2 linked regions of the Spirosoma rhododendri genome follow. The protein of the gene in region 2 interacts with the protein of the main gene of each other region in a pairwise test. Links are inferred from orthologs where the notes say so. Each region holds a gene or a part of one and is shown on either strand. Other genes may lie near its edges.

The links.
Region 1: the proteins of recA (region 2) and dprA interact in binary tests that used the Bacillus subtilis proteins (3 or more experiments, as listed by UniProt). The link is inferred for Spirosoma rhododendri from one-to-one orthologs.

Annotation. Positions count from the first base shown.
Region 1 is NZ_CP051677.1:4,048,599-4,064,546, reverse strand. Bases 4,046-6,886 are described here. They hold dprA (DNA-processing protein DprA), read left to right. Parts: upstream 4,046-4,830; coding sequence 4,831-5,943; downstream 5,944-6,886. Other genes in these bases: HH216_RS16835 (nuclear transport factor 2 family protein), read right to left, coding at 6,809-6,886; eutC (ethanolamine ammonia-lyase subunit EutC), read right to left, coding at 5,876-6,688; HH216_RS16850 (PhoX family protein), read right to left, coding at 4,046-4,480. Also shown: alaS (alanine--tRNA ligase), read right to left, coding at 1-480; HH216_RS16860 (MerR family transcriptional regulator), read left to right, coding at 641-1,009; HH216_RS16855 (cytochrome c peroxidase), read right to left, coding at 1,069-2,898; more of HH216_RS16850, read right to left, coding at 2,996-4,045; more of HH216_RS16835, read right to left, coding at 6,887-7,078; HH216_RS16830 (hypothetical protein), read right to left, coding at 7,295-7,774; HH216_RS16825 (hypothetical protein), read right to left, coding at 7,926-8,393; HH216_RS16820 (hypothetical protein), read right to left, coding at 8,424-8,789; HH216_RS16815 (DUF4377 domain-containing protein), read right to left, coding at 8,920-9,255; HH216_RS16810 (ethanolamine ammonia-lyase subunit EutB), read right to left, coding at 9,267-10,649; HH216_RS16805 (hypothetical protein), read right to left, coding at 10,720-10,968; HH216_RS16800 (GAF domain-containing sensor histidine kinase), read left to right, coding at 11,471-13,651; HH216_RS16795 (hypothetical protein), read left to right, coding at 13,937-14,245; HH216_RS16785 (asparaginase), read right to left, coding at 15,753-15,948. UniProt on the Bacillus subtilis protein: Protein that helps load RecA onto ssDNA during transformation. Binds cooperatively to circular ssDNA, is able to bridge different segments of DNA. Favors the loading of RecA onto SsbA- or SsbB-coated ssDNA and formation of RecA-DNA filaments.
Region 2 is NZ_CP051677.1:952,641-968,529, reverse strand. The notes cover bases 752-3,533. They hold recA (recombinase RecA), read right to left. Parts: upstream 2,799-3,533; coding sequence 1,704-2,798; downstream 752-1,703. Other genes in these bases: HH216_RS03715 (hypothetical protein), read right to left, coding at 3,063-3,533; HH216_RS03725 (DUF3667 domain-containing protein), read right to left, coding at 752-1,602. In the rest of the region: HH216_RS03730 (DUF2846 domain-containing protein), read right to left, coding at 1-243; more of HH216_RS03725, read right to left, coding at 331-751; more of HH216_RS03715, read right to left, coding at 3,534-3,578; HH216_RS03710 (ABC transporter permease), read right to left, coding at 3,710-4,951; ggt (gamma-glutamyltransferase), read left to right, coding at 5,160-6,962; HH216_RS03700 (NADP-dependent malic enzyme), read right to left, coding at 7,053-9,320; HH216_RS03690 (DUF4468 domain-containing protein), read right to left, coding at 10,727-11,257; HH216_RS03685 (hypothetical protein), read right to left, coding at 11,353-11,874; HH216_RS03680 (hypothetical protein), read left to right, coding at 12,241-12,768; HH216_RS03675 (hypothetical protein), read right to left, coding at 12,925-13,185; HH216_RS03670 (DUF6932 family protein), read right to left, coding at 13,189-13,650; HH216_RS03660 (GIY-YIG nuclease family protein), read right to left, coding at 13,789-14,001; GTPase HflX, read right to left, coding at 14,226-15,512; HH216_RS03645 (MATE family efflux transporter), read right to left, coding at 15,766-15,889. UniProt on the Bacillus subtilis protein: Multifunctional protein involved in homologous recombination, DNA repair and competence.

The sequences.
Region 1 (15,948 bases), 3.1 Mb from region 2 along the record:
GTTGCCGTAAATAATCCGGTCTTTGCCGACGATGGGCTCCCACAGGTCGAACGCTTCCTGATCGAAGGGCACGTTGTCTTTCTGGTCGCCCTCGAATACTGATACATACAGCCGGTCTTTCGGCAGGCCGTACACCTCCGTCAGCAGTTCCCACGCCCAGTGAATGGCTTCTTTCTTGAAGTAATCGCCAAACGACCAGTTGCCCAGCATCTCGAACATGGTGTGGTGGTAGGTGTCGAAGCCTACGTCTTCCAGGTCGTTGTGCTTACCCGACACGCGCAGACATTTCTGCGTGTCGGCAACACGTTTGGCCGGGGGTGTTCCGTTACCCAGAAAGAAATCCTTGAACTGCGCCATGCCCGAGTTGTTGAACATGAGCGTGGGGTCGTTTTTAGCGACCAGCGGGGCCGACGAAACGATCAGGTGCTGCTTGGACTGGAAGAAGTCGAGAAAATGCCGACGTATTTCGGAAGAAGTCATAGTATGAATAGGGTCAGCCGAAGGCTGTCAGCGTGGGTGCTGACTCGGTCGATTCGATGACCTGTTGCCACAGTACAAGTACCGCTTAATAAACAAATGAATTGAGTCGCAAATTTACAGAGAATCTTGCGGTTTTTTCAGGTGCTTACCTAACCCAACTATGGAACAACCGGAGAAGATGTATTACGGTATCCGGGAAGTATCGGATATGCTGGGCGTCACCGCGCCGACGCTTCGCTTCTACGAAAAGGAATTTCCGTCGTTACAACCCAGAAAAAATAAGTCCGGTGACCGGGTCTATACCCCTACCGATATTGCCCTGCTACGCGAGATCCTGACGCTTACCAAGGATAAGGGATTTACACTGGCGGGAGCGCGCGAGGAGTTGAAAAAGCGCGAACAGCAACGCCACGAAAACGCCCGCTTTCTGGGAAAACTCCGCGAATTGAAGTCGTTTCTGGAGCAAATGCGCATCAGTCTCGATCCACCCGACCCTAACAAACCCGCCGAAGAAGACGAGGATGAGTAAGGAGCGAATCGATGGTGTCAGCTCCGAAACACCAACCCGATATGACGCACAGATTCCCGTTACAACGCCTTTAAAAACGCGACGAGGGCAGCCTGTTCCGAACGGGTCAGGTGCAGGCTATAGGGCGGGAGGGTTTGGTTGGGGAGGTTGAAGCCCAGCCCCTGTCCGCCACCCCGATTGTAGAAATCAATGACTTCTTCGAGCGTACGGTACACGCCGTTGTGCATGTACGGGGCCGTTCGGGCACTGTGCCTGACGGTCGGCGTCTTGAACGCGTAGCGGTGCTCGGCCATGTCTGTCGTGCGAAACCGGCCGAGGTCGGTGTCGAGCGTTTTGTTGGCGGCAGTAGCGGGGGTGCCGAGTACTTCGCTTTCCGTTTTGGCGTAGGCCGGGGGAACGGTGCCGTTGAAGAGCGGGAAGAAATGGCAGGTCGCGCACTGCCCTTTGCCCATAAACAGATTGAAGCCCTGCTGCTCGGCGGGCGTCAGGGCAACGGCCTGCCCGCGCAGGTGCTTGTCGACGCGGGAATCCATTTCCGACAGCGACCGCACGTAACTGGCCAGTGCATTCTTGACGGTTTGTTCGGTCACGCCGGCGGAATAAGCCTTTGCAAACAACTGCCGGTAATGAGCCTGCTGCTGCATAGTCTGCACCGCCGTCGTCAGCGAACCGTGCATCTCCGTTTTGTTGGCAATCACGTCGCCCGCCTGATCTTCCAGATATACCACCCGCGAATCCATAAACTGTGAAGCTTGTAGAGCCGCATTGAGGAGCGTCGGGGCGTTGCGGGCTGCGGAGCCGCTGCCAACTGCCAGACTTTTCGTTTCGCCATCGGTAAAGGCGCGGTCGGGCTGGTGACAGGTGGCACAGGTACGCTGCCCGTTACCCGACAAAACCGGATCGAAAAACAGTAGTTTACCCAATTCGACCCGTTCGGTAGTGGGTCGGTCGTCGGTGCTGCTGACGAAATAAGCCGGGTCGAAGGCGTCGGGGTCATTGAGCGTCCGGGCCGAGGGCGACAACAAGCGATTTTCGCGAAACACCGGGATATCGAGCGATTGCTGGGCGTCGAGCAGGAGGCTGCTGAGCGGATTAGCGCGTTTGGCGATGAACGTCAGCCGGTCGAACTGGTTAAAATCGGGCGATTGCCGAAGCTGGGCGATAGCGTCGGTAAAAGCCCGGTCGAGCTGGAGGCTCAGCGCTTCGTCGCGGTTGCGCAGATCGTAGAAAGTCAGGTGCCGACGCAGGCTTTCGAGGGCTTCCGCTGCTTCCGGAATCGAGGTATGAGCCAGGGGTGCATCGAAGCCGGTAATGCCCAGCGAGATAACCCGAAACACGTCCAGCCGCATCGCATCGAACACATGGCTGTCGGTCATTTCGTTCGTAGCAGCCACTTTGCCCAGCCGCCCTACGTTCGATACAAGCATGGCCGCTTGCTGGACCAGTTCGGCCTGATTGGCCGGGTCATGGGGAAACAGCCCCGCTTCAATGACCTGCAAGCCTTCGGGCTGCTCCACCTTTTTGTCGACCTCATCGACTTCGGGCAGGTTGGCTCCGTTGATGCTTTTCGCCGTTTCGGGATTGTAGAGTTCGGCCAGAAATTCGACCCGCTTCCACGCCAGCCGGGCCGTAAATAACCGCTGCCGGAGTGTGGCTTCCGACTGTCGACTATCGATACCCTGTTTAAGTTGCTGCACCGCCGAATCGAGCCGGGCAAGGTCGGCTACGTACTGCTGATGCACCTGTTGCAGGGGTGTCAGCACCGGCGGTTTTGACAGGCCGTACACCCCAAGCATCAACCCGACCGCCGACACCGCGCAGATCAGCCACCACGGGCTAAGCCGGGTGAGTCGGGGTACTGGCATGGGAACGGTTGGCTGAGCAAGCATGATTTGCAGTTGTTTGGGGGTAAACACAGAGTCACAGAGACAAATCACAGCGTTTATGCGCCGTGGTAAATCTCTGTGACTCTGTGTTTAAAAAATTTTACCGGGGTAAGCCCTTGATAATGACGATCTGGCTACCCTGACGGGCAGAATTGTCGCTGATATTACGCTTGGCTCCGCCGTCGACGCCTTTGTATTTGTCGTCGATCCAGGTGTGCGACTGCATACCGACCGAGAACGTATTGGGTACACCGATAGCGTCCGAGATGTCGATCATGCCGCTGATTTCCCACGACCCTTTGCTCGACATACCACCGACGTTGTATTTAGCCGCGTCGGTTTCGGTCCGGCGGTGGTCAATCACCAGCACTGGCTTCAGCTCACCGCTTTTCAGGTTGTATTGATACAGGTAAGCATCGTGGGTTTCGTCGCCGTAGCCGTTCGGGTCTTCCTGAATGTAAGCGTAGTTCTCCGTAATCGTGATGTTGTCGGGGTCCTGGAAGGTTTTGGCTACACCCGAGCGATCGTCGCCGTCGAGCAGCACCTCCAGCGAACCTTTCGTAGGGTCGTTGGCGTCCAGCGTAACTTTGTAGATCCGGCCGTATTTCGAGCGCGAATAGTCGGCGTTCGTACCAGTGTTATTCTGTCCCGTTACGGTGAAATACACGTTCCGACCGTTGGCGGCATCGCTGCCTTTGCCGTAATCGACGTCTTCTACCCGACCAAACTTCAGTGCTTTCAGATCATTGACTTTCGCGTTGATCTGCGCGCCCGTCAGGGTCTTATGGTTGTCGATTTTGGCAAACTCAACCGGGTACTTCGTCCCGACTTTCATGTCCATTTCTTTCTGGTTGCCGTCGGTGCGCTTCATCATATAGAGCGTACCGTTGTCCAGATCACCCACCGTGCCCGACACGTACATGGCCAGCTGACCGCCGTAGGTATCCGAATCGTCGTCGCCGATTACAATCACCGTTTTGCCAGAGAACGCTGTTTTTGGCAGGGGAACCGCGTTTTCCGCGCTCCACCGACCCAGACCGGCCACTTCTTTCGACATACTCGCCGAGCCAACGTCGCCCCGTGGGTTCACTGCGTGGGTACGCGACTCCTGTCCGCTTTCACCGCAGGTCAGAAACGTAGGGCCAAAGCCGTGCTCTTCGGGCGTAACCATCGTCGCCGAGCAAAGCCGCCACTGCGCGCCGTCGGAGTTGAGGATGTACTCACCTTTGACGGGCTTAAAGGTTTTGTCGAACGTCAGGCGCGACACAGCGAAGTTGTCTTCGTTGTTGACGAGCATCGTGTAAGTACCGTCGGTATTTTTCAGGATACCTTCACCGTCGGCCGAACCACCGAAGATATAGCTTGGCGACTGCGCCAGTTGGTCGTCGCTGCTGATGAGCGAGTACATTTCCAGGTTCTCGAAGCCCGACATTTTCTTAGCCAGTACGGGCGTTACCGACTGATTTTTCAGGACAATGTCCGATGTGGGCTGCGTAGTCGGATTGTTGCTGTCGGGCGTGTTGCAGGCTGCCAGCGCAAAGAGGGAAAGCAGTACGGTAGATGATAGAGCGATAGAGACGCGCATGTTCGTTAAATGTAGATTAAAACGATTCTACAAAGAAACAATTTGCAGATTACCCCAATGTAACCAAACTATTACCGGACTGCTATTATTTGGGGGGCGACCTCACCCCCGGCCCCAGGAGACCTCACCCCCGGCCCCTCTCCTAAAACAGGAGAGGGGAGATGTAAACGACCAACAATCTTTTGTTTTATACCCGTCGCATAGCAGACGCTAGAAAAATAGTCGAAGGCTACGGTGCCGCCAGATGCACCCCTCTCCTGTTTTAGGAGAGGGGCCGGGGGTGAGGTCAGCCCCCAACCACACGGCTATATCCAAAAACTTCGTAGTTTGGGCACATTAACACCGTTTCTGTGCCCACCGACCTTCATTCATCCATTGCGCTGACGCTTGTTCCGGGCGTCGGCAGCATCCTGCTTCGGCAGCTCGTCAGCTATTGCGGCTCCCCAGCCAGTGTGTTCACTACGCCCCCGGCCCGACTCCTTCGTATTCCCGGCATCGGCGAGGTTACGGTCCGCGCTTTACTCCGGGCCGACGTTCAGCGCGAAGCCGAAGCCGTCGTCAAACGGCTCGACGCCATGCGGGCTACGGCCCTGTTTTACACCGACGCCGACTACCCCACCCGTCTGAAAGGGCTGTACGACGCCCCCGCCCTGCTGTATTGGCAAGGGGGTGGCTCGCTCAACGCGAATCGCACAATCGGAGTTGTTGGCACGCGACAGGCGACAGACTACGGGCGACGAATAACGGGCGAACTCGTCGAAGCACTGGCCCCGCTGGGTGTCAACATCATCAGCGGACTGGCCTATGGGATCGACATTGCCGCCCACCGCGCCAGCCTGATTCACAACGCGCCCACCGTGGGGGTAATGGCGAGTGGCCTTGATATCATCTACCCGAATGTGCACCAGAAAACGGCGCAGGATATGCTTGGTCTGGGTGGACTGCTCACTGAAAGTCCGCCGGGGACCAAACCCAATCCACACCTGTTTCCCGCCCGCAACCGCATCATCGCTGGCATCAGCGACGCCGTCGTGGTGGTCGAAGCAGCCGCGAAAGGGGGCGCGCTCATCACGGCCGAATACGCCAACAACTACCACCGCGACGTATTTGCCGTGCCGGGCCAGCTAAGCCAGACTTTCTCGGCGGGTTGTAACAAACTCATCCGCGAGCACAAAGCGCAGATTTACACGAGCCCCAGCGACCTGATCAGTGCAATGAACTGGGAGCAATCGGCGGGCGTATTGCCAATGACCCACACCCCCCCGCCCCTGCCGCTCGACCTGACCAACGAAGAAAGTCAGGTACTGGCCCTGCTGCGGAAACATACCGATATGCACGTTGATGAGCTTAGCTGGCAAACGCAGATCCCGATGAACCGGCTGGCGGCTCTGCTCCTCAATCTGGAGTTTCGGGGGTTTGTACGGGCAAAGCCGGGAAAGACGTTTGCGGCAGTGCTGACGTAGGCATTTCATCTTTCAGATGCACACCGGATAGTTGGCGGGTGTGCATCTGATCGAGCAGCCACAGCAGTTTCCCAACGGCAGCCTCGGCAGGAAAACCTTCCGGCCGGATATTCGACACGCAGTTACGCGACTCGTCGGTCAGGCCGGGGCGGGGCTGGTAGGTCAGGTACGCGCCCAGGCTGTCGGGCGACGATAGCCCCGGCCGTTCACCAATCAGCACCACCAGCAAACTGGCCCCGAACGCATTACCGATGGCATCGCCGATAGCCACGCGCCCCTGCTCCACCACGCAGACGGGTGCCAGCGACCACCCCCGGCTTCTGGCCCCGGCCGCCAGCCCCAGCACCACCGGCAGGGCGTGCTGCTGCACTGCCGTCGCCGACAGGCCATCGGCAACAACAATCACCAGTGTTGCTTCCTGATCTCGGTGGTGCAGCTCCGCCTGCGACGCATCACTTAACTGCCGCCCCAGATCGGGGCGTTTGAGGTAGGTAATTCGGTCGGGGGCGCGGCTGGTCAGGTGGAGCGCGTCGAGGTTGTTTTGGGCGAGAGCGGCAAGGAGCGTACGGGTGTCGAGCGTAGCGTGAACGGCATCGCGGGCGCGGGCGTGGTCGAGCTGAAAGTCGAGCAGGGCGCGGGTAGGCAGGCTGTTCCCGGCGCGGCCCTGCGCGATACGGGCGGCTGTGTGGGTACGCAGAAACGCCCAGGCATCAGAGCCGTCGGGGTATTCGCTGGGTTCGCTCATCACTCCCTGTTATCAGTGCTGTCGCCTGCGAGCCGGGTATTTTCGGCAGCGACGGCGTGTGTGGGATAAAGGTACTCGATTCTGGTCAATGCCCCGATAGCCTACACTGACGATACGCGGTCAACGCTCGATCACCATCGAGCGTATCTTTCCATCCTCGAAGTGATATACGTGGCTCAGTTGCTCATCGCTTATAACCTGACCAGTCAGATCACGGATAAGCTGACGAACCGTAACTGCAACCCGACCGTCTGGCCGTACTGCAAAGGCAAGCGGCTCCACCGTCGGGTCGATCTGTTTCCACTGACGAAGCCAATAGGCCCGCACTTCATCATGACCCGCCACATACCCGCCTTCCCACCCGTTGGGCCAGGCCACATCGGTATGCATATGAGCCAGGACGGCATCGATGTGCCGGGCGTTGAAATCCTGATAGAGCTGATGGATAAGGGTTTGATCCTGCATGGCCTGACGATTGCGTTTTGATCTGTTAGCAATGCGTCAAAGCTACGCCAGAGCCAGCCCGGCCAATGGTCGGTGGCAGTTGAGCGTTTATCGGATTTTCTTGAGAAACCGGTGCCGCTTCATGCCCGCCGGGGCGACCCATCACCTGTGTGTGCGTCGGTACTGTTTCGTCAGCGAACGCAGTATGGCGGGTGGCAACGGTTGCCCCTGTTCATAAGCTAGTAAAACGGCTTCCTCCCGTTTTCGGTTGTAGCGAATCCGTTTGACGAGTCCGAAGGTGGTAATCAGCAAGCCGGGGGATGCTAGTTGTAACGTAAACGAAGCAATCCTGCCCGGATCAGGTTTTGTCCCGACAAGGCCACTAACAAGATTAACGAGCGCCACAGTCGGTATCACAAACACGCCCGCCACGCCGACGGTCAACAGGCCCACGTTAACCGCATACCCGGCACCGTCGCGTTTGGCAGCAAAGAGTTGACGCACTGCCTGTAATGTATCGTAGCTTTCAGCATAGTAGACGACAGGCTTGGCGGCAACGGAGTCAGCCTCATTGCTACTTTGAGCATACCCCGACAGCGCAAAGCTGAGATAAAACACCAATGGTAGATAGTTGCCGCGCATTTTCTGGTTATGTACGTTACATTAATTCGACTGTGCAGTTACCTGTGTTTTTCCCGGAAGCGTTTTAGAACTACACGTATGTTATGTGAATCAGTTAAGAATATTTATTCCGCTCATTATGCCCCTTAAAATGAAATGGTGTGAATCCTATTCAGTGAGTCAATCGATTTAATCTAACTAATTCTTTCCGGTTTGTTTCTTTTGTCAAAGTACAAATGCTAGTGTAAAACATATCTAGTATACTTTCTTTTATCACTTTTCTGATAGTGTCCTTTTGCTCCCAGTTAGTAGCGTATACAATATATTCTTTACCGATTTTGAAGGCGTATCCACAGTCAGCTCCATCTTGACCAGTGATAATGGATACCGTATCAGGTGTGTTAACTGGAGATTTGTACTTATTCTTGATAACAAGCCTGAATAACTTTTGAGGCCAAGGAAATTCAGGAGCTATGTAGTCAGTCACGCTAATGACTTTACCCTTGACAGCCAGACTTGAAGAATTCAGCTCATCTTTAAGTGTCCATGTTGGATTTCTAACACAACCACAAGCATAGGTCACTATGCTCGTAGTTGATAGAAGAAACGCTATAGCAAAGGTAGGATAGCTAAATTTCATCAATATGACCTCTTGTTGAGTTATTTTATATTAATCAGTGTTGGAAAGTTGTTCAACAGTCGCTTTTGAGATACTAAAAGGTGTTGCTAGTGTCCTCAAAACTTCAGCCTTTGTCCCCATATCTAACATATTCCAATCGTTTATGTGGGCTAAATGAATTTTTAGGTTTTGAAAACTCTGATTATCATCCTCTATTGAACCGAACACTAGTCTATAATCAGGTTTGATTTTTTGGTAATAGGGTTCTAATTCCTTGCTAACTCGCTCAAGCAATTTTCCTGATGAGGGAGATCCGGCCAAATACTGAGCATCATAATCGGTGTAGGAGAATTTAATAAAAGTTAACGCCTTTTGAAGGAAAATAAGGTCTAGTGTGTCATCAATCACAATGGCCATTCTTTTATACGGTCAAACGTTGTGTTATTTACAACCAGTGATGAATCAGGGAAATCGGTTTGGCACCAGCGTTTCCGGCTGTAAAATCCTACCACCGATTGCCGCTATCGAATAGCAACTGTAGTCGGGTTCATTGCTTCACTTTATCAATTACCCGGATTAGTGAGTATCGGTACGGCAGCGCATCCATGTACCCTTCGTTGGGCAACGTTTGACGCCATACTTCCACCGTATATCGATAGCCAGGTTCGTACGAGAATCCCTCGATACCTTCGTACATAAATAACCATCGTTCGCTGTCGTTATGGCGGACCAAAAAGCATTTACGTGGCTCCAGAATGATACAATCGCCCAGTTTACTATCAAGTTGAAACGTTAGTCGGACGGGGGGTTCCGGCCCAACTCGCTTCTCGCAGGCAATTACCGCCAGTAGTAAAACAAACGTGAGTACGCGTCCGGTGACCATAGGTTGTGAACTTAAAGCGTTGATAGAGATGCTACAAGCCGATGACCCGTTTGAACCGGCTGGAGTTGTAACGCATCATTGACAATGCCCATGTTCAGCAGCCACTGTTCAAATTCCGGAGCCGGGCGTCGGTTGAGCTGTTGCCGGAGGTAGAGGGCGTCATGGAAGCTGGTGCTCTGGTAGTGCAGCATTACGTCGTCGGCACCGGGGATACCCATGATAAACGTTACCCCGGCCGCACCAAGCACCGTCAGCAGCGTATCCATATCGTCCTGATCGGCTTCGGCGTGGTTGGTGTAGCAGATGTCGACGCCCATCGGCAGGCCCAGCAGTTTCCCGCAGAAATGGTCTTCCAGCCCCGCCCGGATAATCTGCTTGCCGTCGTAGAGATATTCTGGGCCAATAAACCCGACGACCGAATTGACAAGTAGCGGGTCGAACGCCCGCGCAACGGCATAGGCCCGCGCTTCGACGGTCTGCTGATCGACACCGTGGTGGGCATTGGCCGACAGCGCACTCCCCTGCCCTGTTTCAAAATACATTACGTTTTGGCCCAGCGTACCCCGGTTCAGCGACCGGGTCGCGTCGAACCCTTCGCGGAGTAGTACCAGATTTACCCCAAACGACGTATTGACGCCCTCTGTACCGCCGATACTCTGAAACGCCAGATCAACGGGCGCCCCCTGTTCGATGGCCTGAATCGTCGTAGTCAGATGGCTCAGGATGCAGGTCTGGGTGGGGATGGCGAAACGTTCGCGGACTGAATCGAGCAGGTGCAACAGCCGGATGGTCGTTTGCAGGTGGTCGGTGGCGGGGTTGATGCCGATAACCGCGTCGCCGGAACCGTACAGCAGCCCATCGACCAGACTGGCGGCAATACCACGGGCATCGTCGGTGGGGTGGTTGGGCTGGAGCCGGGTGCTGAGTCGCCCGTGCAGCCCGATGGTATTACGAAACCGCGTAACGATCTCGCATTTGCTGGCGACGGCAATCAAATCCTGATTACGCATCAGCTTCGAGACAGCCGCCACCATTTCGGGCGTCAGCCCCCGGTGTAATGCCCGCAGCGTATCGGTCGTGGTAGTGTAGCTAAGCAGGTAGTTGCGCAACTCGCCGACGGTCAGGTGGCGAACCGGCGCGAACGCCAATGCGTCGTGCGTGTCGACGATCAGCCGGGTGACTTCGTCGTGCTCGTAGGGGACAACGGTATCCGACAGAAAATGGGTCAGTGGAAGATCGGCCAGTGCCAGCTGAGCAGCAACGCGCTCTTCGGCCGACTGCGCCGACACCCCCGCCAGTTCATCGCCCGACCGGGGTGGGCTGGCCCGGGCCAACAGCGTTTTCAGGTCTTCAAAAACGTAGGTTCGCTGACGAACCGTGTGGCGAAACGACATACGGGCAGTGGCTCAGTCCCGACGAAGATACGTCAGTTCAGGCCACTACCCGTATGAAACGGGCTATTTTTTACGCTGTTCGTATGGTCCGTCGGGTACGGCGCATCGGTTGGGGCGGAACTAGTTCTTCGGTCACTTCCACCGTTTCGTCGGTCCCGTCGACTTCGAGGACGTACCGCCCATTGTCGTATACGACCCGCGCACGGGGCATATTGGCGTAGAAGTACAAATACTTGGGCTCCTGTTGCCGCCAGACGCTACCATCGACAAACGTGAACCGAGTGTCCAGATTCCGAAAGCCACGAAATGGGCCTTTCAATTTCCCCACTTTTACCACCATTTTCCGTTACCGTTGAGTTAACTAACATACGTATATACGTTAATAACAGTCTTTCTGTTGCCTAGGGTTAGTCGTCATAGAAAGAACTGATAATACGGTCCGCCATCATGCCCGATCGGGGGCATAGTAGCGCTGCTGATCGTCGGTGCGCCAGCATCAATGCACAGCATCGCAGGCCGGGCAAGGCAGTGTTTTAGGCTGCCAGAGAATGCAGGCCCCATTTCTCGATTCTGACGTATACACTGAACCGTGTAGCTACACCAACAGTTTATAGATTTAGAACACCCAACCTCCCGATCCATCATGATGTAGAGCGGTTTGCGGCTCAACGGTGTTAAACCCAACAGCACGGATTATCAGCTTTCGCATCGGCGTAACCCCTGCCCGATCCGGTCGACTACCGGGTTGACAGCCAATCCCGCCCGTGAACAAAAAACATGCGCTAGCTTTATATGTTTCCCTGTATGAATGACCTACGATAATGAGCGAACGATTACAATTACCCAACGAAATAGGCCGGTTAACTGCTCTTAACCAATACAATGTCCTTGATTCGCTACCCGAGCAGGAGTACGATGACATTACCCGACTGGCCGCCGAAGTCTGCCAGATGCCCATCGCGTTGATAACCCTGGTCGACGAGGACCGTCAGTGGTTCAAATCCCGCCAGGGGTTCCCGCTGACGCAAACGCCCGTTCAGCATTCATTTTGCGCCCACGCCATCACGCAGCCCACCCAAACGATGATTGTGACGGACGCCCGGCAGGATGATCGCTTCAGCGACAACCCACTGGTGACCGGTGAACACAATATCGTTTTCTACGCGGGGGCTCCCATCGTGAACAAGGAAGGCATAGCACTGGGGTCATTGTGTGTAATCGACAACGAACCGCGCCAGCTCAGGCCCTCGCAACTGCAAGCGTTACAGGCCCTCGCCAGGCAGGTGATGACCTTACTCGAACTGCGCAGAGCCAACCACGATCTGATGCTGCGCGAAGCGCAGATACAGGCCGAAATCCGCCTGCAACAGCAGACGCAACAGGCCCTGGCAACGAGCGAACTTAAATTTCGCAGCCTGATCGATGAAGCACCCGTAGCCACCAGTCTGTACGTGGGTCAGGAGTTTCGCGTCGAACTCGCCAACACCCCCATGCTGACCTATTGGGGTAAGGATCGGTCAGTCATCGGCAAGCCCCTGATCGCTGCGTTGCCGGAACTGGACGGACAATCCTTCCTGGCTATTCTGGATAATGTATTTTCAACCGGCAAATCCTACGAAGCCCGCAACGCCCCCGCTACTTTGCTCGTCGGCGGAGTACTGCGCACCTACTACTTCGACTATACGTACAAACCCCTCCGTAACCCGGCCGGCGAAGTCTATGCCATCATGAACATGGCCGTCGACGTGACGGCTCAGGTCATGGCCCGCCAGCAGCTGGAGGAAAGCGAAGCCCGTTTCCGGAACGTAGTCGAGCAGTCGCTATCACCGATTTGTATTCTGAAGGGCGAAGCACTGGTTCTTGAACTGGGCAACCAGCCCCTGCTCGACATATGGGGCCTAGGCTGGGAAGCGCTGGGCCAGCCGCTGCTGACGACCTTGCCCGAGCTAAACGACCAGCCCATCGTCGGGTGGTTGCAGCAGGTGTTCCGTACGGGGGTAACGCTACAGCTTCAGGATATACCCGCCTACTTCATCAGCAACGACGGCGTACGGAAGGATCGGTATTTCAACTTCGTTTTCCAGCCGTGGCGCGAGTCTGACAATACCATCACGGGCGTAATGGTCATGGCCACCGACGTTACCGATCAGCTTCGGGATCGGCAGGCACTTGCCGCCAGTGAAAACAGCTACAAACTACTGGCTACCGAGCTGGAACAGCGGGTCAGCGAGCGTACGCAGGAACTTACGTACGTCAATCAGGACCTGCTCCGCTCGAACGAAAACCTACAGCAGTTTGCTTATGTCGCGTCGCACGACCTACAGGAGCCGTTGCGCAAAATTCAATCGTTCAGCACCCTGCTCGACGAGCGATTCGGTGACAACCTGGGTGACGAAGGCCGCGATTACCTGAATAGAATGTGCTCGGCTGGTGCCCGGATGTCGAATCTCATTCGGGATCTGCTGGCCTTTTCCCGCATCGCCACCCGGCAGCAGGCATTCGAGCCCGTTTCGCTGTCGACAATCGTAGCCGAGGTGTTACGCACGCTGGAACTGACCATTGCCGAACGCGATGCCCAGCTGACCATCGGCGAGCTACCCGTCGTCAACGGCGATGAGTCGCAGCTTAGTCAGCTACTCCAGAATCTGCTTTCCAACGCTCTCAAGTTCACGCCCGCCGGTCAGCGGCCGGTGGTTTCCGTACAGGCTCGCTACTGCAAACGGTCTGAGCTGCCGCCCCACCTGCGCCCAACCAGTTCGGCCGCGCGATTCTGCCACCTTACGGTTACCGACCAGGGTATCGGTTTCGACGAAAAGTACACCGAACGAATCTTTCAGGTATTTCAACGGCTGCACGGAAAGCAGCAATACGTGGGTACGGGCGTGGGACTAGCCATCTGCCAGCGGGTGGTCGACAACCACGGCGGCAGTATCACGGCCCAAAGCAAACCCGGTCAGGGAGCCGTCTTCTCTGTCTATTTGCCAATGCCGCTGTCGGACTAGACCGGGACCGGGTACTAGCGCAGACCCGCTGCTACCACCGCCATTTTCTGTTGCCAAAACGGCCTGTCAGGTTGCTGTGTACTCGTCAAACAGATACAGCAACCTGACAGGCCGTTTCGTTACGCCCTATTTTCAGACACGTGTATCAGGCTGATCCCATCCCTATCAATTGGCTCAACATATTTTTTTTGCACGGTTTTTACTTTCGTACCACTTTAATAGTATTTTTATATCCCCTTTCTATAATTGATTAACTTGTATTTACACGTAACCTGTTTTTAACCTATGAACGGCTTTCAATTGTATAAGGAATATGTGGCGAGGGGAGAGCGCGCAGACAGGGGAACGTCTGACTGGTCGTACGGTCAGGTGTTGGTGAGTGCTTTCTATCTGGTTGGCATCACCCGGCTATTCGATATGCTGGAACAGGCCGAAACACTCGGGTGCCGTATCAGGCTCGTTTATTCCCTACAGGCTGACTCGGGCGTACCCGCCCCCTGCGGTATCGAACTGATCCCAACGGAGCAGGAAACGATACTGACTTCGGCCGATCATCGGTCAGAGCTGGCCTACTGGCCAAATTTTATGGCCTAGTGACCTACCGTTTCGCAAGGCGCTGGTTATGAGCACGATTGATTACCGCCGAACGGCGTCGTGTAAATTGTCTGATTACTGAACTTCAATCAGGCAACTTACACGACGCGTCGCAGCCAAGAACAATATTCAGGCTACTTATCAGCAATGAAAAAGGTGCATAAAAAACTGAAAATTAGTTTTTTATGCACCTTTTTTTTGCAGAGAGAAAGGGATTCGAATCACCTGAATCAACTACCCTTTTTAATCCCAATTAGCCATCCGGCTAACAGAGTACCACTGACTTCACTAGCGACGAGCCGCTGAGAACTATGCTTCGGCAGTGCCATATACGGCTGGTTACCCAGCGCGAGTTGACGATACTGACAGAACATGGTTTCAAACGTGGTCTCTTCATCAGAAAGTTGGGGAATAGTGACGCCCTCAGACTTTCCCAAAAGCGCGCCAACCGTGTACTGCAATTCAGCTATCTATTGATTCTTTGTCGTCAGTTCCTACACGCCTTCGACAACTTTATCTAATACCTGAGCGTGGCCGATTGTCATTCGTCTTCGAGGATTAGAAATTGAGTTTCATCTAAATACCACTCACTAAACTCAGTAGAGCGTACAAAACGAAGTAATATAGCGCCTTCACCTTTGTGAGGTGAGTCGTTAGGGAAGCTTTCCGGTGACAGATAGCTGGGTACGTATATCTGTTGTTCCAAAATTGCCTCGCTATCCAATCGTTCAGATTCAGTAAGCAGCTTGTTTAGGGCCAATGACACGATGCTGCGTCTCACTCTCGTTTTTTCTGGCAGCGGTCGTTTCGGGGGCATCGACGGATAGCAACGAATTTACAGGCCTGGTTTTCCAGAGATTGTGTGCTCTCTAGCGCCTGCGGTTGTATATAGATTCGTGGGGCGAACTGGCAGCCTCGTGTTTATAGAAATATCTGTCACCAACCATTTGGTCGAATCGAGATTTGGTTATCAGTTTCCAGTCCCCATTTATGTACGCATAGTACGTAGTTAGGCCTGTCAACATTGATGATTTCAAGTGTTCGGCACTTTCGAACCTGTTCCAGAAGAAGTTTATCATGTATGGGTATGAATATGTTGCCTGGCTGCTGAGCAGACGCTTTCGTACAGCTACGCACCGTTTTGTTAAACGGCTATAAGATATGATATAATGATGCTGTTAGGTGAAAGCATTTATGTAACGGTAAAGGATATATTTGGAAACTAGTCGTGCCGACAAATCAACCGTATCAGCAATCGACCATAACTGGGCCAATTGGGCAAAAAAAAGCCCGGTACAGCTATGTACCGGGCTTTTTTGAGTTAAGAAGAAAGGCTTTTACACCTTTTTTGCAGAGAGCGAGGGATTCGAACCCCCGGTACCCTTGCGAGTACTTCTGATTTCGAATCAGACCCGTTCGACCACTCCGGCAGCTCTCTGTGTGGTTTGGGACTGCAAAGATGCACGTCTGAACGGCTATTGTCAAGCCCCTACCGCAAAAAAAGTGCTTACACGCTCATTTCTCCGCTAATTGGCTGACTAAGCCGCGCCCGTACACGCGCCGGGTCGTGCTCCTGCCCCAGCACAACCATCAGCTTCGTAATGGCCGCTTCGGTCGTGATATCGGCACCGCTCACAACGCCAAGCTCGTCCATACGCTTGCTGGTCTGGTATTGCCCCTGCGTTACGCGTCCACCTTCGCAC
Region 2 (15,889 bases):
CGCTTTGTTAGGATTGCGGGGAGCAATCGTGTGGGAACCCGGTGTCAGCGTCGTCGTGTAGATCGACTTATTTTTCAGTTTTGTCTGCTCCTGATTGTCGATGTTGACCCGGTATTTAGCCATGCTACCGTATATGCAACCGGTGCGGTACACGATTAGATTAGCAGCTTTTGGGCCTTCGGTGGGGGCTGCGGCAAACAACGAACCTGCCGACAGACATAGGGCAACGAATAACGATTTCATAGCGTGTGTAGCTTACGAGCCAGTCAACTATCGACCGGCTTCGTAACTATGTACGCATTGACGTATGTGTCTGGATTGAATGCTACCTTATAACGAGTTTGCCGACAGCCCGAGCACAACGATCATAAAGAGCATTACCGTAACCAGATAAATGCCGGAGATCAGTACGAATTTACCCACCGTACGCAGCCACGTCTGATTGTAGACGCGCTTGAGCGAAAGAAGAAAATAGCCAAAACTGACGACGACGGCCCAGAACAGAATCTGCGTTACGACGGATTCCGGCACGTAATGCTCCAGGTAAATGGCGATCAGCAACGCAATTGATAGAAACAGAAACAGCACCGTGTGGGCATGAATTGAGAAGACCAGGTGCTCGTAATAATACCGCCGGTACTGCTTCCGCCGGACATAAAACAGCCATAGCAGAAAAGCCACGAACGGCATCAGCACAAACATAGTCGTCGACAGGCTCTTGATAAACACGTGGCTCAACTCATCCGATACTGTATGAATATCATCAGCCTGGGAAATCTCGGTGATGCGGTTGGCTTTGCGCAGGGCCATACGACCGAAATACCCCGTTTTCAACCTGTTTTTCGTAAGTGTTGAATCGAGCTGCTCGTCGGAGAACAGGCTGATCTGATGGAGGAAATGCCGCCGTTCGCGCTCGGTTGGAAACGAAAAGGAATTCTCGTTGACATTACCGATCAGCACCAGTACCGGATACGTTGTCGGCTCGTCGCGGATCAGCGTCAGCAACCGGGTTAGCTTCGCCCGGTTATCACCCGTAGCCGGCAGTTTCTGTGTCCGGAGCAGCGAATCCAGACCAGCCGCAGGCAACGAAGTCAGGCTTTGGTAAAACAGTTTATGTTCGGCCGGCTGTCCCACTTTATCGACTTCGATAGTCGCGACCTTATCCAACCCCTGACTGGCCAGCAGCGAATCTTTTTTCTGACCAGTTTCCCCGCCGAGTGCCTTTTTGGATACATCGTCGGCCAGTGTCGTCAGCAACACTTCCCGGCTTGTGCTTTCGATCTGATGACTGGCGAATTTGCCGACCAGGAAAAAGAAGAGCACGCTGACGAACACATACAGCCGGGCGGGGGGGACGTAGCGGGCGCGTTTGCCTTCCAGAAATTCGGCCGTCATCTGACCGGGGCGGGTGAAAATGGCTTTCAGCGAGTTCCAGAGCTTGTTGTCGAAGTGGGTGATACTCTCGACAAACTCGTACCCGATGTGACTGAGCGGCAGTTTTACCTCGTGGTTCTCCTGACCGCAGTTGGGGCAAAAGTTAGCGTCGTGGCCGAGGTGGGTACCGCAATTTGGGCAAACGTCGAGTTTGTGATGAGCAGACATGCAGGCAGTGGTCGTTGGCAGGCGAAGCGAAAACACAAAAATAAAAAAAGAGGTGGCCGGACAATGCCAGCCACCTCTTTGTGCAGAAAGATAACGAGTGCTTAATCGTCGATTTCGCCTTCGTCATCGGCCTCGGTACCTTCGAGAACAGGATCGAGCAGGGCGTTTTCGTCGTCGGCGATTTTAGCCCGGATTTTCGTCTCCAGTTCGTTCATCAGCTCCGGGTTGTCGAGCAGCAGTTCTTTCACCGCGTCGCGACCCTGCGCCAGGCGGCTGGTGCCGTACGAGAACCACGAACCCGACTTCTTCACAATTTCCATTTCAACGGCCAAGTCGAGCACTTCGCCCACCTTTGATACACCCTGACCATACATGATGTCGAACTCAACGACTTTGAACGGAGCCGCCAGTTTGTTCTTCACCACTTTCACTTTCGTGCGGTTACCGATCACGTTGTCGGCACCTTCCTTGATCTGCCCGATCCGACGGATGTCGAGTCGAACCGACGCGTAGAATTTCAGGGCGTTGCCACCAGTGGTCGTTTCGGGGTTACCGAACATCACGCCGATCTTCTCACGAAGCTGGTTGATGAAAATGCAGCAGCAGCCCGTTTTGTTGATCGTGCCGGTCAGTTTCCGCAGTGCCTGCGACATCAGGCGGGCTTGCAGACCCATTTTGCTTTCGCCCATTTCGCCTTCGATCTCGGCTTTCGGCACGAGCGCGGCAACAGAGTCGATAACGATAATGTCGATAGCACCCGAGCTGATGAGGTGCTCGGCAATTTCGAGCGCCTGCTCACCATTGTCAGGCTGCGAGATCAATAAGTTTTTGGTATCGATACCCAGCTTCTCGGCGTAGACGCGGTCGAAGGCGTGTTCGGCGTCGATGAAGGCAGCAAGACCGCCGTTTTTCTGTGCTTCGGCGATGCAGTGCATCGTCAGCGTGGTTTTACCCGACGATTCCGGCCCGTAGATTTCAACGACCCGGCCACGGGGTACACCGCCAATGCCGAGTGCAAGGTCGAGGCCCAGCGAACCAGTCGAGATAACCGGAACGTCGACCACTTTACTTTCGCTCAACCGCATAACGGTACCTTTGCCGAATGCTTTGTCGAGCTTCTCAATGGTCGTTTGCAGCGCTTTTAGTTTGTTGTCATTAGCAGATGCTGTGGCTTGCGCCGTATCTGATTTCGCCATGTTGGGATGGTTGTTTTAAACAGATAAAATTACCCAGAATGGGGCAGAATATCAAGCCTTTTTTCAAAATAGATGGTAGGATTTGACGGGTTTTTTTGCTGACTACCAAGCTAGCTTAACGGCCTGTAAATGAGCATATAAAAGACGATATTCGGTGCCAGAAGATCGGGTGGCTGGCAGCGGTTAGTAGTCCGGTCAAAAAAGTAGGCGCTCCGGTACGAAGCGCCTACGTTGAGAGGGCAAAAATGAACTACCAATTGCCGGTTACAGGACTGAGTCAGCCGGGGCCATCGTGGGCTCCTGCATGGGCTGTTGCTGTTGCTGCCCCTGCTGCTGGTACTGCCCCTGCTGTGGATAACCCTGTTGCTGTTGTGGATAACCTTGCTGCTGACCGGGATAGCCATACGCGCCCTGAGCCGGGCCGACGGCTTCGACATTGGTGATGTAGTACTTGGTTTCGCCGTTCCAGGGTAGCCGAAGGATTTTTTCTTCGTAGTGCAGCGTCACGCGCTGACCCGTCTTGACGGCGTCGGTGATTTGCTTGGCGACATTGTCGTCTTTCACCGAAAAGTCAAAGTACTGGGGCGTCAGCGAACCGGTTTCGCCCGAAAAGCCGCCGACGTTCAGTACACCTTCGTAGGTTTTGAACACAAAGCCCCGGCGGCTAAATTTCGACACGGTGCCGGCCCGTTCGCCGTCGCTGAAACTCCAGCCGGTGAGCACGTATAGGATGCCGAGAACAACAAATAAGAACAGTAGGAAGTACAGTAATCCGCGCATGAATGTGGTTGTTTAGTTGCGGTTGAGACGCACAAATAGACGATTTGTTTGCCAGACCGTCAACAACTAGCAACGACTACCCTCACAAAATGTTTGACCGGACCACCCGACGGAATAGGTGAACTATGTACCTATTTGGCACGAATGGCGATGACGGGATCGAGTCGGGAAGCTGAGAAGGCCGGGATGATGCCAGACAGAATGCCAATGACACTCGACACGCCCAACCCCAGCAGAACGTTGCTAAGTGTGAGTTGCAGTTCCAGGCTGCCAAAGGGAATCAGCGACAGCAGATATACCAGCAGAATACCGCCCAACCCGCCAACAAGGCTGAGCAGTACAGACTCGAACAGGAACTGGAACAGGATAAAGTAATTCTTGGCACCCAACGATTTCTGAATACCGATGATGTTGGTACGCTCCTTCACCGACACAAACATGATGTTGGCGATACCAAACCCGCCAATCAGGATCGAGAACCCGCCGATGACCCAGCCCGCCAGCGTCAGGACGGTAAAGATGGCGCTGACAAACTTGACGGCGGCTTCGGGGCGGTTGACGGCGAAATTATCGTCCTGCGTCGGGCGTAACCCCCGCCGGGCGCGTAATAGTCCCTGAACTTCGCTTTCGAGTTCAAGCAAGCCTTCGTCGCTTTCGTATCCTTTAATGGCCACGTCGAACGTGGGAACGCCGGAGTTAAACAGCTTGGAAAAGATCAGGTAGGGGATGATGCACTTGATATCCGGCTGATTGCCGCCTACGCTGACGAGGCTTTTGCCCTTGGCCTGCTGCACACCGATCACCAGAAAGTTAGCCCCGCCGATTTTGATCGTTTTGCCAACCGCTTCCTGCCCGTTGAACAGGTCTTCGGCTACGGTCGCGCCGATGATTGTTACGGGGCGACCGACAGCCATTTCCTGCGGGGTGAAATACCGGCCACTGGCGATAGACACGTCCGAGATGCGGTTGTAGTCGTAGGTCGTACCCTGCACCTGCGACGACGTGCTGTTGTTGCCGTACTTGACAACGGTGCGCTTAAAATCCAGAATCGCCATTGCCTGCGCGTTCTCCAGCTGATCGTTCAGGTATTTAAACTCGCTGTATTTCGTTTCGGGCCGCTGAAAGTACTTCCACCACTGGTATTCACCGCCAAATGCCCACGGCCATTTACTGAGATACACCACTCTGTCGCCGACGAACGACAGGCTGGTTTTCACGCTGCGTTCAAGCGAATCGACTAGCGTGAAAACGGCGATAATGGCGAAAATGCCGATGGTGACGCCCAGCAGCGAAAGCAGCGTACGCAACAGATTCGAGCGCAGCGCCTGCCACGCGAAACGAAAACTTTCCAGAATCTGACGCAAAAAAAACATACTGCCGATGGGGTATACGAATCAAACAAAGAAACAAACAAAGGCGTTGCTGCCAAACGGGTTTTCGATAAGCTTAGCGCGTAAAGGGATAGACGGTCGAAAGAACATACGGCCAATGGAAGCGCGGACAAAATGGGGCCACTGCTTGATGCGAGCCCGCCTTTTCGTAGTTTAGAGGTTTCCAACAACCTGTACTACCTGCTACATGATGAAAAACGTATATCAGTATGCTGCCTGTCTGCTCGTCGGTGGGCTCATTGCCACGGCCTGTAAAACCACCAAATCGCCCGACAGTAAAGTGGGTAGCGTTCGGCAGGGGCAGGGGGTGTACCAGTACAGCGAGGAAGGCGCGTTAACGAAGCCGTTCTATTCCGACCGGAAGGGTGTGATCGGTCGTAACGGCATGGTCACCTCGGCGCACCCCGAAGCCTCGCAGGTCGGGCTAGCTATTTTGCAGGCGGGGGGCAATGCCGTCGACGCGGCCGTGGCGGTGCAGTTTGCGCTGGCTGTCGTGTACCCCAACGCGGGGAACATTGGCGGGGGCGGCTTTATGGTCTACCGCAGCCGCGACGGTAAATCGTACACGCTCGATTATCGCGAGAAAGCCCCCGGACGGGCAACGGCCAACATGTACCTCGATTCGGCGGGCAACGTACGGCCCGGCCTGAGCACGAGCGGCCACCTGGCGAGTGGAGTGCCGGGTTCGGTTGATGGGATGGCGGAAGCGCACAAGCGGTTTGGGAAGCTGACGTGGGCGCAGGTGCTGCAACCCGCCGTCGACCTGGCTACCAACGGCTACTCGCTGACCGAACGCGACGCGACGGGACTGAACCGCATTCGCAAAGAGTTACAGACCATCAACCCCGGCAAAGCGTATTTCCTGAAAAGCACCACCGATACGTCGAGCCGCTGGCAGCAGGGCGACAAACTCGTGCAGGCCGATCTGGCCCGTACAATGCAACGCATTCAGCAGCAGGGCCGGGCGGGCTTCTACGAGGGTGAAACGGCGCGGCTGCTTACCGACGAGATGAAGCGGGGCGGTGGTATCATCAGCGAGGAAGACCTGAAAAATTACCACGCTGTCTGGCGCGATCCACTACAGGCGACGTACAAAGAGTACAACGTGATTACAATGCCGCCAACCTCCAGCGGTGGTATCGCGCTGATTCAGTTGATGCGTTTGTCGGAGCAATACCCGCTGCGCCGGTGGGGCTGGAACCGCGACAGTACGGTGCAGGTGATGATCGAAGCCGAACGGCGTGTCTATGCCGACCGGGCGAAGTTTCTGGGTGACCCCGACTTTCTCAAAATCCCCGTCGCGCAACTGATCGACCCGGCCTATTTGCGCACCCGCTGGCAGGATTTCTCGTTTGCCCACGCGACCGACAGCCGGGCCATCAAAGGCGGTACGCTGCCCGGCTACGAGAGTCTGGAAACGACCCACTTCTCGATTGTCGACAAAGACGGTAACGCGGTCAGCATTACCACGACACTCAACGGCGGCTATGGTAGCCGGGTTGTGATTGGCGGGGCCGGGTTTTTCATGAACAACGAGATGGACGATTTCAGCGTGAAGCCGGGTGTGCCGAATATGTTCGGATTAACCGGCAATCAGGCCAACGCCATCGCGCCCAACAAGCGGATGCTATCGTCGATGACACCGACGATTCTGGAGAAAGACGGTAAGCTGTTTATGGTGGTCGGTACGCCCGGTGGGTCGACGATTATTACGTCGGTGTACCAGACGATTCTGAACGTGATCGAGCACGGGATGACGATGCAGCAGTCCGTCAATGCGCTGAAATTTCACCATCAGTGGCTGCCCGACAAAACGATTTTCGAGCAAAATGCTTTCACCGAGCCAACCACGCAAACGCTCGTCAACCGGGGCTATGTTCTCGAAAAACTGACCAACACACTCGGTCGGATGGACTGCGTCCTGATCCGCCCGGACGGCTCCTACGAAGGTGCCTCCGACCCCCGCGCCGACAACACAGCGAGAGGGTATTGATTGGTAGAGGAAAGCGAAAAGAGGTGAGCAGAAAGATGCTGGCGTAAACCAGTCTTTCTGCTCACCTCTTTTCGCTTTCCTCCAAAACCGTTAGTCCGCTACGGCAATCGTCACCATGCTGACGACTTCGCGGACGGTACTGCCGAGTTGCAGCACGTGTACCGGCTTGCGGATACCCATCAGTACCGGACCGATTTTCTCGATCCGGCCGATTTCTTTCAGCAGGTTGTACGCGATGTTTGATGCCGACAGGTTCGGAAAGATCAGCACGTTGGCGGGTTGCTCGGCCAATGACGAGAACGAATACGTTTCGCGTAGTAACTCCTGATTAAACGGCAGGTGGGCCTGCATTTCGCCGTCGATAATCCAGTCCGGGTGTTTTTCCTGCAAAACAGCCGTGGCTTGCTGCATCTTCTCAGCGTCTTCGCCGGGCGCACTACCGAAGGTCGAGTAGGAGAGAAGCGCCAGCCGGGGCTGAATATTCAGCCGCTGCACTTCGCGGGCGGTCGTTTCGGCGATCTCGACAATTTCCTCCATCGTCGGGTTGACGTTGACGGTTGTATCGGCCAGAAACAGCGGACCGAAGCGCGACATCAGCACGTACATGCCTGACACTTTTTTGATGCCCGGCTGCCGACCGATGACCTGCAAGGCGGGTCGGAGCGTTTGTGGGTAGTTGCGCGTCAGACCCGAAATCAGCACGTCGGCTTCGCCCGTTTCGAGCATTACGGCCCCGAAATAGTTGCGGTCGCGCATAAGGGCCTGCGCTTCGGTCAGGGTCAGTCCCTTGCGTTTGCGCTTTTCGTACAGTACCTGCGCGTAGCGTTCTCGTACGTCCGCCTGCTCGTCAGATCGTTGGTCGATGATGCGGACGTTGCCCAGGTTGAGCCGGAAGTCGCTGAGCATCGTGCGAATGATGTCGGGGTTGCCCAGCAGAATCGGGACGGCGATACGCTGCTCCAGCACGTCGGCTACGGCGCGGAGTACGGTCGGGTTTTCGCCGTCGGTGAAGACGACCCGCTTGGGCGACCGCTGCGCTTGTGCCAGTAGCCCCCGCGTCAGCGAGTTATCCTGCCCCAGTCGGCGCGACAGTTGCAGATCGTATTCGTTCCAGTCGGTGATGGGTTGCTGCGCCACGCCCGATTCGATGGCGGCTTTAGCCACGGCCGGGGCCACGGTCATCAGCAGGCGCGGGTCGGTAGGTTTGGGCAGAATATAGGTCCGGCTGAAGACCAACTCCTGTCCGTAGCTGCGGCTGACGCTCTCCGGTACGGCTTTCTTTGCCAGATCGGCCAGCGCGTGGACGGCTCCCAGTTTCATCGCTTCGTTGATTTCCGTTGCCCGCACGTCGAGTGCCCCCCGGAAAATGTAGGGGAAACCCAGCACGTTGTTGACCTGATTCGGATAGTCGGACCGGCCCGTTGCCATGATGATGTCGGGCCGGGCGGCCGTGGCGATGTCGTAGCTGATTTCCGGATTTGGGTTCGCCATCGCAAACACAATCGGGTTATCGGCCATCGTTTTGACCATCTCGCCCGTCACGACGTTACCGACCGAGAGGCCCAGAAATACGTCGGCCCCTTGTAGCGCATCGGTCAGTGTCCAGTTGGCGGGGCAGCGGTCGGTGGTGTACTTGTACTGATTGGGGGCCAGATTGTTGCGGTCTTTTGTCAGCAGGCCGTCTTTGTCGAACACGATGATATTGTCCGGCGACACGCCCAGGCTGACGTACAGGTTCATGCACGAGATAGCCGCAGCCCCCGCCCCGTTGACCACCAGCTTGATCTCCCCGATTTGCTTCCCGGCCAGTTCGAGCGCGTTGAGCAGCGCAGCCGCCGACGTAATGGCGGTGCCGTGCTGATCGTCGTGCATGACGGGAATGTTCAACTCCTTTTTCAACCGCTGCTCAATGGCAAAGCAGTCAGGCGCAGCAATGTCTTCTAGGTTGACCCCGCCAAACGTTGGTTCCAGAATCTTCACCGTCCGGACAAACTCATCGATGTTGGTCGTGTCGAGTTCGATGTCGAAGGCGTCGATATCGGCGTAGAGTTTAAACAGCAGGCTTTTCCCTTCCATTACCGGCTTCGACGCTACCGGGCCAATGTTGCCCAGCCCCAGCACGGCCGTGCCGTTGCTGATAACGGCGACGAGGTTGCCTTTGGCGGTGTAATCGTAGGCTTTGGCGGGTGTTTCGGCGATAGCCAGACAGGGTTCGGCGACGCCGGGCGAATACGCCAGCGAGAGGTCGCGCTGATTGGCCGTTTCTTTGGTGGGTGTAATTTCAATCTTCCCCGGTCGACCTTTGGCGTGATAATACAGCGCGTCTTCCCGAAGCTTATCCGTAGGATTCGTTGTCATTGTCAGGTAATTGCGTTCAATTCCACCAGCGGTAGTAGCTTCAACTGGTAGCTATCCTGCAAACCTAACTGATTCTATTCGTCTTTCGAGACTGGCCGTACAATCTGATTGGTATCGCGCACATCTTCCAGCTCCGGTGTCTGCGCAAACGCCCGTTCCATCTGCGCGCGGTCGAGTGCGTTTTCGTTGTTTGAGAGCCAGATCGTCGCTACGCCGTTGCCGATAAAATTGGTGATGCTCCGCGCTTCCGACATAAACCGGTCGACGCCCAGCAGTAGCGCCAGCCCTTCGAGTGGAATGGCTTTCACGGCCGTCAGCGTACTAGCCAGCACCACAAAGCCGCTGCCCGTAACACCCGCTGCCCCCTTCGACGTCACCATCAGAATCCCGATGATTGTCAGCATCTGGGTCAGGTCGAGGTGGACGTTGAAGACCTGCGCCAGAAAAATCGTTGCCATCGACAGGTAAATCGTTGTGCCGTCGAGGTTAAACGAATACCCTGCCGGAACCACCAGCCCCACAACCGATTTGGCGCAGCCCATCCGCTGCAATTTGTCGATCAGCGAGGGCAGGGCCGCTTCCGACGATGAAGTACCCAGCACGATCAGCAACTCTTCACGGATGTAGCGCAGAAACTGCATGATATTGACCCGGCAGGAGCGCAGAATCAGGCCCAGCACCCCGAAAATAAAGATGGCCATCGTGGTGTAGACCGTTCCCATCAGCTTGGCCAGTGGCAGCAGCGTACCCAGCCCGTATTTGCCGATGGTGTAAGCCATCCCACCAAACGCACCGATCGGAGCCAGGATCATCACCTTATGCAATCCCCAGAAAATGTATTTCGACGCGATGTTGAACCAGCCGATAACGCGGTCGCGACCACTGTAGCGGCTCAGCACGATGCCCGTCAGAATGGCCAGCACGAGCACTTGCAGCGTCACATTGTCGAGGAAAAACTGCCACCAGCTAAATTCCGTCGCGCCTTTGGTGTATTTGGAAATGTCGCCCCCTTTAGCTGCGACGTCGCGACCCCGTCGCCGGGACGGATGATGTTAGCCACGATGACGCCGATAATCAGCGCTACCGTCGTGATGATTTCAAAATAGAGTAGGGCTTTTGCTCCAACCTTACCCACTTTCTTCAAATCGCCCATGCTGACGATGCCGAGCGTGATTGTCAGAAAAATAATGGGGCTGATAAAGAGCTTCACCAGACTGATAAAAATGCCGCTGAGAAATTCGCTGAACGTCGCGCCGATGGTCAGTTCCTGCCCGATAAAGCGCGTTTTGATGGGCCCGTCGAGTACGGGCATCAGGGCCAGGTCAGGGCGGAAGTGGCCCAGCAGAATACCCAGCGTGATCGCCGTCAATACCCAGAAAGTGAGGTTGGTAAAGAGCCGTTTCATATTAGCCGTTCAGCGCAGTTTTCAGGTTGTTGAGCGTATCCCGGCAAACGGCATCGAGTGCTTTGTATAACTCCGCCTGCTGGTTGGCCACCGTTTCAACAACGGCAGGATTGGCGATCTGAGTGCCCCCCGCCCGCTGCATATCGTCGGCCGTAGCGTTGTTGGGCTGGATAGGTGCCAGCAGGCCGTTGTTTTCCGCAATCAGATCCGTGATAGTCGCTCGGTAACGGCCCATTTTCGCTTCGATCAGCATGGTAAACCGGACAAACTGCTCACCAATGGGGTAAACGCCCCGCACAAACAGAACTCCGTTGGCCAGATCGGGCTGTACCTCCGGTTCGTTGGCGGGTTTGAAATACCGCTCCGCCCACGCCTGACTTTGCGAAAAAACCTGTTTGGAGGGTCGGGTTTTGTCGGTCAGCCGAACCAGTTCCTGAAACTGAACCTGCCCATTGGCATCGGTGGGCAATTGCACCTGTGCCAGCGCCGGGTAGGCCGCAATGAAAAATAAGACTATAAGAAGACGGGTCATAACGCGAGAGGACTAAACATCGAAAGCTGCGACAATATAACCACAGGAAGGCAACCGGTGGTATGGTGTCGCAGAAAGATGCTTACCCGATCGGGCTAGACCAGCCGGTTCGGCGACTTGTCGACCAGTTCGAGCAATTGCTGATAAACCGGCGCGTGATCTAACGTATGCACAGTTCGTTTGGCCCACAACTCAACATCATACTGCCGCAGGTATTCCGCTACGGACGTGCGTACATCGACGTTTTTGCGCAGCAGTTTTTCCGCCAGCACCCGGATCGGTCCGGTTTGTTTGTTGAGGTAAGGCAGCATCGGCATGAGTTGATACAGTACCGTCTGGGGCAGAAAATGACAGCCGATCACTGTGTCCTGCCGGTAGGTGTGTACGCTGGCGTGCCGATCGACGGTTTCGGGAAGCCATATCTTGATGTGGCTCGCCGTTTCAACCATCAGGTAGCCTATTTCAAGGAAGCGTTGCTGGGTACTGTCCTGGCTGATTTCAATGAGTGCCCATTCGCCGGGGTGCATACGTTGCCAGGTCGTGTCGAGGGGGGCGTTGGCAGGCTGGCGGGGGGCGTGTTTCGCTGTTGGGCGTGCTGCTGGCAGGTGGCCGAGCAATAGACGGGGTTTAGATCAAAGGAGCGGAATCGTTTGTGGCACTGTGAACAGGTATAGGTACTATAGGCCATACGGGAGGATAAAGCGAATGAATGGGGGTGGCGGGGAAATTGCCATATTGGCAACGTCCGGAGCAAACATATCAAGAACAGCTAATATCAGGCCAGAGTAGGGGCTGTTTTTTTTGCGAATTCGGCAATCTGGTTACTAAACGGTTTGAAACAGGGCCGAGCGGGTAGCCGTAGCGCTGGCTGGCGCGATAAACCGTCGTCTGAAATACGCCGTTCAAATACAAAAGCGCCCTGATCAGTTATATGATTGCCTGCATCGCTCATCTTTGGCGCTAACCTCAAATCAAAACTACGTATGAAGCTTTCTTCCAAACGTCTATCGACCGTTTCGATCATCAACACGGTAGCTGCCCTGTCGCTGGCCCTGGGCGTGATCGTAAGCTGTAAAAGCGATGATCCGACAACAACCACTACCAACCAGTCTATCCAGGGTAACTGGCGGATATCGGCCATTAACATCAATCCGGCTGTCGTGCAGAATGGTGTCTCCTTTTCAGAAATTGTCTCACCGCTGAATCTTCTGGAAAACAACTGTATTGGTAGTACTACATTGACGTTTTCGAACGGGACAGTTACCAATAATGCGACGTCTATCTCGGCCTGTACAAGCTCCACTAATTCGAAGCTGTTGGTCAACAACATCTTTGGATCTTCTACGTCGTACACGGAAACTGATAATCAGCTAACAATCAGAGGTCCACAGACGGTGACGGCTACTAAAACGATCACGGGTAGTACCGCCATGCTTGTTACATCGTTGTCGGTCAACCCCGCCAATCAGCCAACGCCTACCTCGTACACAATGGTGCTGACTAAGCAATAGCTGATGTTTAGCTAGCTGAGAGTCAGTCTTGCTCGATACGACCGTATTAGTCTGAATTTTACCAAAAAAGCCCGATATGATCGGGCTTTTTTGGTGAGAAGAGAGGTGTATCTACGGGGGGTAGACAAACCGATATTGGTGATCTGTCCTGCGCTATCAGGCTGCCCGGCGTTGATCGGCATTCCATTGAACCGCTACGCCAATTGGTTGTAACAGTTCCCTTAGTTCGGTAATGTAGCGTTCGCGCAGTTCGGCGAACTGGTCGATTGCCAACTGATTAGGTATGTCGGTAGCCACATGACGGGCTATAGCTGCATTCATGCGCTCAATCATTGCTACACTGTGCGAAACCATTGCTGCCCGTTCTTCCGCAGTCCTCGGCTGATCCTCGTCGTCAATCACGTTATAAGGCTCCATGCATCAGATAGTTATTTCCAGAAATCCTTTTGACTCATGCTTTCGGGTTGTACCAAATTGGTACTGCCATTCAATCAGGTCACTCTGGTAGTCGTTATACAAACGATGGGTGTTGGGGTAAACCTTAACAAAATAGCCGTCGATACCAAAACTACGGTCGAGTCGGATACGTCTTAATTCATCGAACGCTGATTCGTGATTTTCGTACAACTGGTAATCTACGAATGTCAGGAAGTCGATATCTCGCGGGTTTAGTTTGCGGCTGATGAAACTCCCATCAACCCATTGTCTGAACCCCGCCGGGATCAACTGTCGTAGCGTGTCATTGTATTGCAAGTATCGCTCAAACAAGGCTCGGCGGGTAGTCGATTCACTCAACCCAAGCACAAATACCTGTTCAAGCGTAAATACGTCGCTCGTAAGTATATTATGTGGCAACAGGTAGCCGCTTGCATCGAAATCCATACTGGCGCGTCAGGCTACTTTTCTTAACTCACAGAGCCGAAAGGTGGCCGGCGGATGTACAGTAATCTACTTGCAAAGTGCATCAGTAATGATCTAGTAAGTGGTGGTCGCGACGGGAATCGAACCCATATCAAACGTTTAGGAAACGTCTATTCTATCCGTTGAACTACGCAACCAATTTTTCAAGTACTCTTTACCAACTCCTGACTTCAACCAGATCTCGCGCTTTCTGGCTTCTACGCGGTTTAGTGCCTGTTCGGTGTAAACTAATCGCCAGGGTCTGTAAAACGCAGTCGATTGGGTTTTGCCCAAATTATGTTCATGCAATCTATGTGTCACATCACCGGTCATCCCCACATAGATGCGGTTATCTTGCTGACTTTGAATAGCGTACACGTAAAACATACTAACTGTTTATGATCGTGACGGAAATCGAACCCATATCAAACGTTTATGAAACGTCCCTGCCTGCCGGCAGGCAGGTATTCTATCCGTTGAACTACGCAACCAAAAAACTGACCGGCAGAATATAAACCCTGCCGGTCAGGCTGTCAGACAAAAATACCGCAATGTGCTTAACCCGCCAAACCGTCGCCAAATTCGGCAGACTCCGATAGGGGGACGTTTACCCAGTTTGGGTAGATGTAGTAATGCTTCTCCCGAACCAGCGAATAAAGTAGTTCGCGCAGTTCGCTGATGTTCTCACCCGTCTCGGCCGAGATGAACACAACATGGTCGGCACGCTGCGCCAGATACGTCTTACGCAGGAAGTTTAGCGCGGTCTGCCGCTGTACAGCGAGGGGTATTTCGGCAACCTGCATCGGCTGATCGGCGTCGAAGTCGTCATCTTCCGCTGGCAGAACCGTTTCGAGCCATTCTGCCTTCGGTTCAAAGCGGTCCATCTTGTTGAAGACCAGCACCGTAGGCTTATCGGCGGCACCGATATCCGCGAGCGTCGATTGCACGACACTGATCTGTTCTTCAAACAACGGGTGCGACACGTCGACGACGTGGACCAGAATATCGGCTTCGCGCACTTCGTCCAGCGTCGATTTAAAGGCTTCGATCAGCATGGTCGGCAGCTTGCGGATGAACCCAACCGTATCCGTCAGCAGAAACGGAATGTTGCCCAGCGTTACCTTCCGAACGGTCGAATCGACGGTGGCAAACAGCTTGTTTTCGGCAAACACGTCGGTTTTGGCCATCGTCCGCATCAGTGTCGACTTGCCTACGTTGGTGTAGCCGACGAGGGCCACCCGCACCAGCCGGTCACGCTCTTTCCGTCGGGTCTGACTCTGCCGGTCTATCTTCGACAGTTTTTCCTTCAAAAAGGAGATACGGTCTTTTACGATCCGGCGGTCAGTCTCCAGCTCGGTTTCACCCGGCCCCCGCATCCCGACGCCCCCTTTCTGACTCGTCAGGTGGCTCCACATCCGGGTCAGGCGCGGGTACATGTACTGGTACTGCGCGAGTTCGACCTGCACGCGCGCCTGCGCCGTCTGAGCCCGCATAGCGAAGATGTTCAGAATGAGCAGGCTGCGGTCGAGGACTTTGACTTCCTTGAAACTGTTTTCCAGGTTACGCACCTGCGAGGGCGTGAGGTCGTCGTCGAAAATAACGATGTCGACGGGGTGCGCCAGGAGAAACTGTTGAATTTCCTCCAGCTTACCCTTGCCCACATACGTGCGGGTATCGGGCCGGTCGAGTTTCTGGGTAAAGCTTTTTATCGTCTTCACACCCGACGTTTCGGCCAGAAACGCCAGCTCGTCCAGATATTCGCGGGTCTGATCGGCGGTTTGTTTCTGGGTTACCAGCGCGATCAGAACAGCTGTTTCGGCTTCTTTATGTGTATCGTGTAACAAAATAGTGTGTCGTTAAAGGTTCGTGGTTTACGGGTCGTACCTGTCGGGCCGGTGCCGTTTTCGTGTGGGCCAACAGGCCGGAAAATCACGGGGCTTACCCCATCCAGCGTAAGCGGGATAGTCGGCCGTACCGGCTTTCGCTCGGCAGATCGACCAGCGGTTACTTCACTGAAAATACCTAACCGGCTGAAAAATAACGCCCCCCTGTTGGTAAAAGTTTCGGGGATAAATAAGCCGGAATCGGGCCTGTATTTCACACCTGAACGCCTTTCCAGCGCCCTCGCCGGAAGATGATAATAGCCAGCACGGCCAGCAGCGACTGACTGATCGCCACCGACCAGAACACACCTGGCGGCCCCCAGTTCAGGCTGTGGGCC